DNA from 2 places in the Mesorhizobium sp. WSM1497 genome. Region 2 is predicted to be linked to the other one. Evidence: predicted binding sites of a transcription regulator. Region 2 holds the regulator's gene; the other holds the start of a gene.
What was found. Region 2 encodes PhoB, which activates phosphate uptake and scavenging genes when phosphate is short. Its sites were predicted from a motif close to TGTCATNNANCTGTCAT; they were not measured.

Region 1: a site for PhoB is predicted at 1,267-1,283, ahead of A9K65_RS17215 (esterase-like activity of phytase family protein). Genes of this name have one in related genera too.

The regions. Positions count from the first base shown of each region.
Region 1 covers NZ_CP021070.1:3,548,253-3,552,447, reverse strand. Annotated here, with positions in the region: gene A9K65_RS17220 (FAD-dependent oxidoreductase) at 1-1,155, opposite strand, end outside; gene A9K65_RS17215 (esterase-like activity of phytase family protein) at 1,399-2,877, shown strand; gene A9K65_RS17210 (MATE family efflux transporter) at 3,056-4,195, shown strand, end outside.
Region 2 covers NZ_CP021070.1:1,481,769-1,485,963, forward strand. Annotated here, with positions in the region: gene pstB (phosphate ABC transporter ATP-binding protein PstB) at 1-396, shown strand, start outside; gene phoU (phosphate signaling complex protein PhoU) at 423-1,130, shown strand; gene phoB (phosphate regulon transcriptional regulator PhoB) at 1,147-1,836, shown strand; gene A9K65_RS07285 (ROK family protein) at 1,853-3,100, opposite strand; gene xylF (D-xylose ABC transporter substrate-binding protein) at 3,370-4,195, shown strand, end outside.

The DNA of each region.
Region 1 (4,195 bases), 2.1 Mb from region 2:
GGCGCCGTAGCGAGCGATATCCATGCCGAAGATGTCGGCCTGCGGCTCGCCGAAAATCATCCATTCGGCCAGCGACTTGCCGACGCCGCCGCCCTGGCTGAAACCGGCCATGACGCCGCAGGCGACCCAGTAGTTCTTCAGACCACGCACCGGCCCGACAATCGGATTGCCGTCCGGCGTGAAGGTGAAGGCGCCGTTGACCCATTTGCGGATACCGGCCGTCGCCAGGCAAGGGAAGCGCTCATGCGCCTTGGCGAGTTCCGGGCTGATGCGGTCGATGTCTTGCGGGATCAGCTCTATGCCGTAATCCCACGGCGCTCCGTCCATGTTCCAGTGCTTTGGGTTCTGCTCATAGACGCCAAGCAGCACACCCTTGCGCTCCTGCCGCAGGTACGAAAAGCCGTCGAGATCGACGGCGATGCCGATTTCCCTGTCAAGTGCTGCGATCTCCGGAATGTCATCGGTGATGAAATAGTGGTGCTCCATCGGCGTCACCGGCAGGTCGACGCCGGCCATGCGGCCGAGCTGCTTCGCCCACAGCCCGCCGGCATTGACGACATGCTCGGCGATGATGGTGCCCTGCTCGGTGATGACGTCCCAGCGCCCGTCGGCACGTGCTTTCAGCTCGACGACCCGGTTGCGCAAGATGATGTCGGCGCCGCGCTTCTTCGCAGCACCCGCATAGGCATGCGTGGTACCGTACGGGTCGAGGTGACCCTCGTTGGAATCATGCAGGCCGCCTAGCACGCCGGTGACGTCGACGATCGGGCAGATCGCCTTGATCTCGTCGGGCGTGACCAGGCGCGCGGTCTCGATGCCGACCGACTGAAACACGGCCCAGGCTGATTTCAGCCACTCCCAGCGCGCGGGATCGCTGGCGATGTTGACGCCGCCCGTCATGTGCAGGCCGATATCCCAGCCGGATTCGGCCTCGATCTCCCGGTAGAGATTGATGGTGTAGTCCTGCAGCGCCGCCACGTTGGGATCGGCGTTGAGCGCATGGAAGCCTGCCGCCGCGTGCCAGGTCGAACCGGCCGTCAGTTCTGCGCGCTCGATCAGCGCCACATCGCTCCAGCCGAACCGCGTCAGGTGATAGAGCACCGAGGCTCCGACCACGCCACCTCCGATGACGACTGCGCGGTAGTGCGACTTCAAGGCTTCCCCTCCACGGTTGGTCCGAAGACTGGAGCATATATCTACTAGACATAAGTGTCCAGTGCCGGCGCGCGCATCGTTTTTCGTCGACCGCCGGCATGCACTGCGCGCTGTCACGCAAGCATCATGTTCGCGCCGTAGACCGCATTTCGGGGAGGCTTGCGCAGCATCATCGATGTCGCACCTCTTTCAGTTTTTCGTCCCGCGGCCGCTCCGGCACATCCGTCACAAAGAGGATTATCCATGAAGCACCTGTATCGACCCGCGTCGCTTGGCGTCGCGCTGGCCTTGTTCACCGCCTTGGCGCCGGCGCTCGCCGACAGCACCGCGACCGTCGGCGGCCTCGTCAACAAGGGGCTGGTCGGCGTCGGCCGCATCCCGGCCGCTCAGCGCGACAAGTTCGGCGAGACCTTCGGCTCGGGTTCCGGCATGGCGATCGACGCATCAGGCTGGACGCATGACACCGCCGGCTACAGGGGTTCGCTCTGGCTGTTGCCGGACCGTGGCTACAATGTCGTCGGCACCACCGACTACCGGCCGCGCCTCAACACGATCGCCATCGAATTTGCTCCGGTCGCACCGGGCGCGGCACCTGCTGCCGGCCAGGAGCAGACGGGCGTCAAGGCAACGCTCGCCGACACCATGCTTCTCACCGACGACAAGGGGGCTGATGCCACAGGCCTCGACCCACTCAACGGCGTGCGCGCGGCAAGCGGCGACATGCCGATCCTGCCGCAAGCCGACAATGGCAAGCTGGCGCTCGACAACGAGGCGATCGTGCGGCTGCCCGATGGTTCGATGTTCATCTCCGACGAATACGGCCCGAACATCTATCGGTTTTCCGCCGACGGGCATCTGCTGTCGGCAACCCAGCCACCGGCCGCCTTCGTGCCGATGCGCCACGGCACGCCGAACTTCGCCTCGGACAATCCGGGACCCGGTGCCGCCGAGCCCGATCCGAAGGACCCCGAGACCGGCCGCCAGAACAACCAGGGCCTGGAGGGAATGGCGATGACGCCGGACGGCAAGTTCCTGATCGCGGTGCTGCAATCGGCGCCCCGGCAGGATGGCGGCGATTCGCCCGCGACGCGCCAGAACACGCGTGCGCTGGTCTATGACGCGTCCGACCTCGCCCACCTCAAACTGGCGCATGAGTATGTCGTGCCGTTGCCGGTGTTCAAGGATGCCAAGGGCAAGACCAAGATCGCCGCGCAGAGCGAGATCGTGGCGCTCTCCGACAAGACCTTCCTGATGCTGGCGCGCGACAGCGGCAACGGCCAGGGGCTGAAGGGCGACACCTCGCTGGTGCGCCAGATCTTCGTCGTCGACGTCTCGGCCGCGACCGACATCGCCGGCGGCGCCTTCGATGCCGCCGACAAGCCGCTGGCGCCCAAGGGCGTGCTCGACCCGTCGGTGATGCCGGCCAAGCTGACGCCGTTCATCGACATCAACGACAAGGGCGAACTCGGCCGCTTCGGCCTGCACAATGGCGCGCCGAACGACAAGAACAACCTGTCGGAGAAGTGGGAGGCGATGTCGGTGGTCAGCGTTCTCGATCCGAAGCTGCCCGACGACTACTTCCTGTTCGTCGCCAACGACAACGACTTCCTCGCCCAGGACGGTTTTCAGGTCGGCGAATCCTACAAGGCGGAAGACGGCGCCGATGTCGACACCATGTTCCTGGTCTATCAGGTCACGCTGCCGGGTCTCGCCAGGAAGTAACCACCACTGCCCAGGCGGGCGCGCTTGGCGCGTCCGCTGGGGCTCGCGGCTGGGCATGAACGAAGCAGCGGCTTTCAGTGCGGCGCGTTCGCAAGGGTGCATCTCGGTCCCGCCTGCGATATCATCGTGGACTGGATCCAAATCACCATCCGCCGAGTTGCCCGCCATGGACGAAAAAATGCCCGCGCGCCGGCGCACCGGCGACCTGACCAGCGGCCCGATCCCGCGCACGCTTCTGCTGTTCTCCCTGCCGGTGCTCGGCTCCAACGTGCTGCAGTCGCTCAACGGCTCGATCAACGCCGTCTGGGTCGGCCGTTTTCTCGGCGAATCGGCGCTGACCGCCACCTCTAACGCCAACCTCGTCCTGTTCCTGATCCTCGGCACTGTGTTCGGCATCGGCATGGCGGCCACCATCCTGGTGGCCCAGTCGGTCGGTGCCCGCGACCTGCCCGAGGCGCGCCGCATTGTCGGCACCAGCGCGACGTTCTTCTTCCTCGTCTCGGTTGTCTTCGCGGTCTGCGGCTGGATCTGGGTTGACGCCATTCTCAACACGCTCGGCACACCGGCCGACGCCTTGCCGCTGGCGCGCTCCTATCTGCGCATCATCTTCGTCGCCGTGCCGATGATGAACCTTCTGTCCTTCGTCATGACCGTGCTGCGCGGTGCCGGCGATTCACGCACCCCCTTCTTCTTCATGGCGCTGGCCGTCGTCCTCGACATCGTGCTCAACCCATTGCTCATCGCCGGCATCGGACCGTTTCCCGAACTCGGCATCGCGGGCTCCGCCACGTCCACGCTGATCGGCCAGACGGTAAGCGTGATCGCCATCCTGATCGTTCTCTATGTGCGCAAGCATCCGCTGCGGCTGGCCGGCGCCAATCTCGCTCTGTTGCGGCCCGATCCCACCTTGCTGCGCATCGTCGTCTTCAAGGGCGTGCCGATGGGCCTGCAGATGATCGTCATTTCGGCGGCGGCACTGACGGTGATGGGCATCGTCAATTCCTACGGCTCACAGGTCGCCGCCGCCTACGGCATCGCCGCCCAGCTGTGGACCTACATCCAGATGCCGGCGCTCGCCATCGGCGCCGCCGTTTCCTCGATGGCGGCGCAGAATGTCGGCGCCGGGCGCTGGGACCGGATCGGCCGCATCGCCGCCTCCGGCGTCGGCTTCAACCTGGTCCTGACCGGCGCGCTGGTTGCCGTGCTGTCGGTTTTCGACCGTTCGGTGCTGAGCCTGTTCCTGAGCCGCGACAGCGCGGCGATCGACATCGCCGTCCACATCAACAATGTCGCCTCGTGGTCGTTCATCCTGTTCGGC
Region 2 (4,195 bases):
GATCAGATCGTCGAGTCCAGCCTGAAGAAGGCGGCGATCTGGAACGAGGTCAAGGACCGTTTGCAGGAACCTGGCACGGGTCTTTCCGGTGGCCAGCAGCAGCGCCTGTGCATTGCACGCGCCATCGCCGTGTCGCCCGAGGTGATCCTGATGGACGAACCGTGTTCGGCGCTCGACCCGATCGCCACCGCTCGCGTCGAGGAACTGATCGACGAACTGCGTCAGAACTATACGATCGTCATCGTCACGCATTCGATGCAGCAGGCAGCGCGCGTGTCGCAGCGCACCGCGATGTTCCATCTTGGCTATCTGGTCGAGGAGGGCGCCACCGACAAGATGTTCACCACCCCCGACGACAAACGCACCCAGGACTACATCACCGGCCGGTTCGGCTGATCTCAGGCATATGAGGGACGAAGATCATGGGTGAACATACCGTCGCATCTTTCGATGAGGATCTGGAGCAGATCAGCCAGCTGATCCGCGACATGGGCGATCTCGCCCGCTCGATGGTCGGTGGCTCGACCAGGGCTTTGCTCAATTCGGACAATGCGCTGGCGCAGCGGGTGGTTTCCGATGACGCCATCATGGATGCACGCCAGCGCGAGCTGGACGATCGTGCCATCACGCTGATCGCCAAGCGCCAGCCGATGGCCAACGATCTGCGTGCGGTGGTCGGTTCGATCCGCATGGCCGGCGACCTCGAGCGCATCGGGGACCTTGCCAAGAACATCGCCAAGCGCGTCGGCACTGTCGGGCTGAGCGTCACGCCGCACGACCTTTCGCATTCGATCGACGCAATGGCGCAGCTGGTGCTGATCCAGGTGCAGGGGGTCGTCGACGAGTATGCCGCCGCTGACGCGGCAGCGCTTGCCACGCTCAGAAACAATGATGAACGCATCGACGTCAAATACACATCGGTGTTCCGCGAACTGCTGACCTACATGATGGAAGATCCGCGCAACATCACGGCGTGCACGCACCTGTTGTTTTGCGCCAAGAACCTCGAGCGGATCGGCGACCACGTGACCAACATCGCCGAAAATGCCTATTATGTTTTGACCGGCACGCAGTTACCAGCCAATCGTCCGAAGCAGGACGAGACGGCAATGTCCGCGCCAGCGGCATGACAGGGGTGACCAGCCGATGATCGCGCCACGCATCATGGTGGTGGAGGATGAGGAGCCGCTAGGCGTGCTGCTCCGCTACAATCTCGAATCCGAAGGTTATCAGGTCGAAGTGGTGACGCGCGGCGACGAGGCCGAAATCCGGCTGCAGGAGAACGTTCCAGACCTTCTGGTGCTCGACTGGATGGTGCCTGCGGTTTCCGGTATCGAACTCTGCCGCCGGCTAAGGATGCGTCCCGAGACCGAGCGGCTGCCGATCATCATGCTGACCGCGCGAGGCGAGGAAAGCGACCGCGTGCGCGGCCTCTCGACCGGTGCCGACGACTATCTGGTCAAGCCTTTCTCGACGCCGGAGTTCATGGCCAGGGTCAAGGCGCTGCTGCGCCGGGCCAAGCCGGAAGTGCTGTCCAGCGTGCTCAAGGTCGGCGATATCGTGCTCGATCGCGAATCGCACCGTGTCTATCGCAAGAAGAGCGAGATCCGGCTCGGGCCGACGGAATTCCGCCTGCTTGAATTCATGATGCGCCATCCAGGCCGCGTGTTCTCGCGCAGCCAACTGCTCGACAATGTCTGGGGCGAGACGATCTACATCGACGAACGCACGGTCGATGTGCATGTCGGCCGGCTGCGCAAGGCGGTCAACAACGGCCGTATGCCCGATGTCATCCGCACCATCCGTGGGGCGGGTTACGCCATTCGCGAGGACTGAACTCCCTCGTTTGAACTCACGCCACGTTCTTGCCGCCGAGACCGGATCTCGCCTGCACGCCCGGCGCAAAAATCTCCTGATCGACGAAGATCAGCGCCCGCATGGCGCAGCCTTCGCGGATCAGCGGCAGTTCGTTCGGCTCGGTGTCGAAGGAAATCGACTTGGAATGCTGGCCGCCGGCGGTCTGGGCAATCGCTTGCCGCAATGCCGGCTCGATCAGGTCGAAGGCGGCGGCGCTGACGCCGACCATGGCGACCGGCGCCGGATCGATCAGCGCAAACAGGCTGCCGAGGCCGTAGCCGAGCGCTTCGCCGGCCTTGCGATAGGCTTCCCGTTCGGGCCCGTCCCTTTCGCGGGCGGCAGCAGCCAGGGCGCGTATGTCGGCGTCGCTGACATCGGCGACGGGCTCTGCATCCTCGCCCATCTGCCGCGCGTTGCGCCAGATGGCATAATTGCCGGCATAGGCTTCGACGCAGCCGCGCCGTCCGCAGCGACACAGCGCGCCGTTCGGCCGATGGATCATGTGGCCGAATTCGCCGCCCGAGGAATGGGTGCCGGTGAACAATTCGCCCTTCAGCACCAGCCCCATGCCGATGCCGTGCGACAGGAGGATGGCGATGAAATCGTCGCGGTAACGATCGGGGTCGCGCCAGCGCAGCGCCACCGCCATCATGTTGCAGTCGTTCTCCATAATGGCGGGGATGCCGAACTCCTCTTCGAATATGTCGGCGAAGGCGATGTCGGTGTGCGGCGTGATCGGCGACCACAGCATGGCGCGGGCACGGGTGTCGGTGATGCCCTGGACGGCCAGCGCGATACGAGCGACGCTGCGCACGTCCAGGTCGGGATCCTCCAGGCGGCGCCGCACGATTGCCGTGCACTCACCGATCAGCGAGTCGCGCGACATCGTCAGCGTGTCGAGCCGACGCTGTTCCTCGGATATTACCTGGCCGGCATAGTCGATGACGGCGACCGAGAGGAAGTTCAGCGACAGCACCACGGTCATTACCGCGGCCGCTTCTGGATTGAGGCTGAGGCCGACCTGCGGACGGCCGCGTTTGAGCGAGCCGGCCTCGCTCGGCTTGCTTTCGGTCAGGATGCCTGCGACGATCAGGTCGGATGAGATCGCCGAGATCGTCGAATGGCTGAGGCTTGTGGTTGCGGCGATCTCGGTGCGCGACGGCTGTCCGGCGCGGCGCACCGCCGCGATCACCATCGCGCGGTTGCGGCGGCGCAAATCGTCGTGGCGGATTCCGACCGACATGCTCTTTCATATCCTCCCGGTCGCCGCGGTTCTTCCTGCCCTGGAACGCTGTCGGTGACGCGGTCAAATACTGGCAGAAGCCGCGCGCCGTGTCATTTATTTATTCCGAGGCCCGAAAAAAATTCGAAACGACATCAAAATCCATCAGAATCGATGTTGACAGCGTTCGGGCGTTGGCCCAGTATTTTTTCGAGGCTCGAAAAAATAGGGCCTCTGTGCCGGCCCTCGGGCCAGTTTGGTCGCGCCATACGCGGCGCAGGGAGGATAATATGAAAAGATTCACAGCCGCCATCCTGGCGGGTGCCGCCATGTCGCTGACGCTCGCGTCTGTCGCGCAGGCGAAGGACAAAGTCGTCGGCGTTTCGTGGTCCAACTTCCAGGAGGAACGCTGGAAGACCGACGAGGCCGCCATGAAGACGGCGATCGAGGCCGCCGGCGACAAGTACATCTCCGCCGATGCGCAGTCCAATCCCGGCAAGCAGCTTACCGACGTCGAAAGCCTGATCTCGCAGGGCGCCAATTCCCTGATCATCCTGGCGCAGGATGCTTCGGCCATCGGCCCGGCCGTGCAGAAGGCGCTGGACGAAGGCATTCCGGTCGTCGGCTATGACCGGTTGATCGAGAACAAGGATGTTTTCTATCTGACCTTCGACAACAAGGAAGTCGGCCGCATGCAGGCCCGCGAAGTGTTCAAGGTCAAGCCGGAAGGCAACTACGTCTTCATCAAGGGCTCCGGTGCCGATCCCAATGCCGACTTCCTGTTCTCGGGCTCAATGGAAGTGCTCAAGGAAGCCATTGACAGCGGCAAGATCAAGAATGTCGGCGAAGCCTACACGGATGGCTGGCTGCCCGCCAACGCCCAGAAGAACATGGAACAGTTCCTGACCGCCAACGACAACAAGGTCGACGCGGTGGTCGCGGCCAATGACGGCACTGCCGGTGGCGTCGTCGCGGCGCTGACGGCTCAAGGCTTGGCCGGCACCGTGCCGGTCTCGGGGCAGGACGGCGACCACGCCGCGCTGAACCGCATCGCCCTGGGCACGCAAACCGTCTCGGTGTGGAAGGACGCGCGCGAGCTCGGCAAGAATGCCGCCG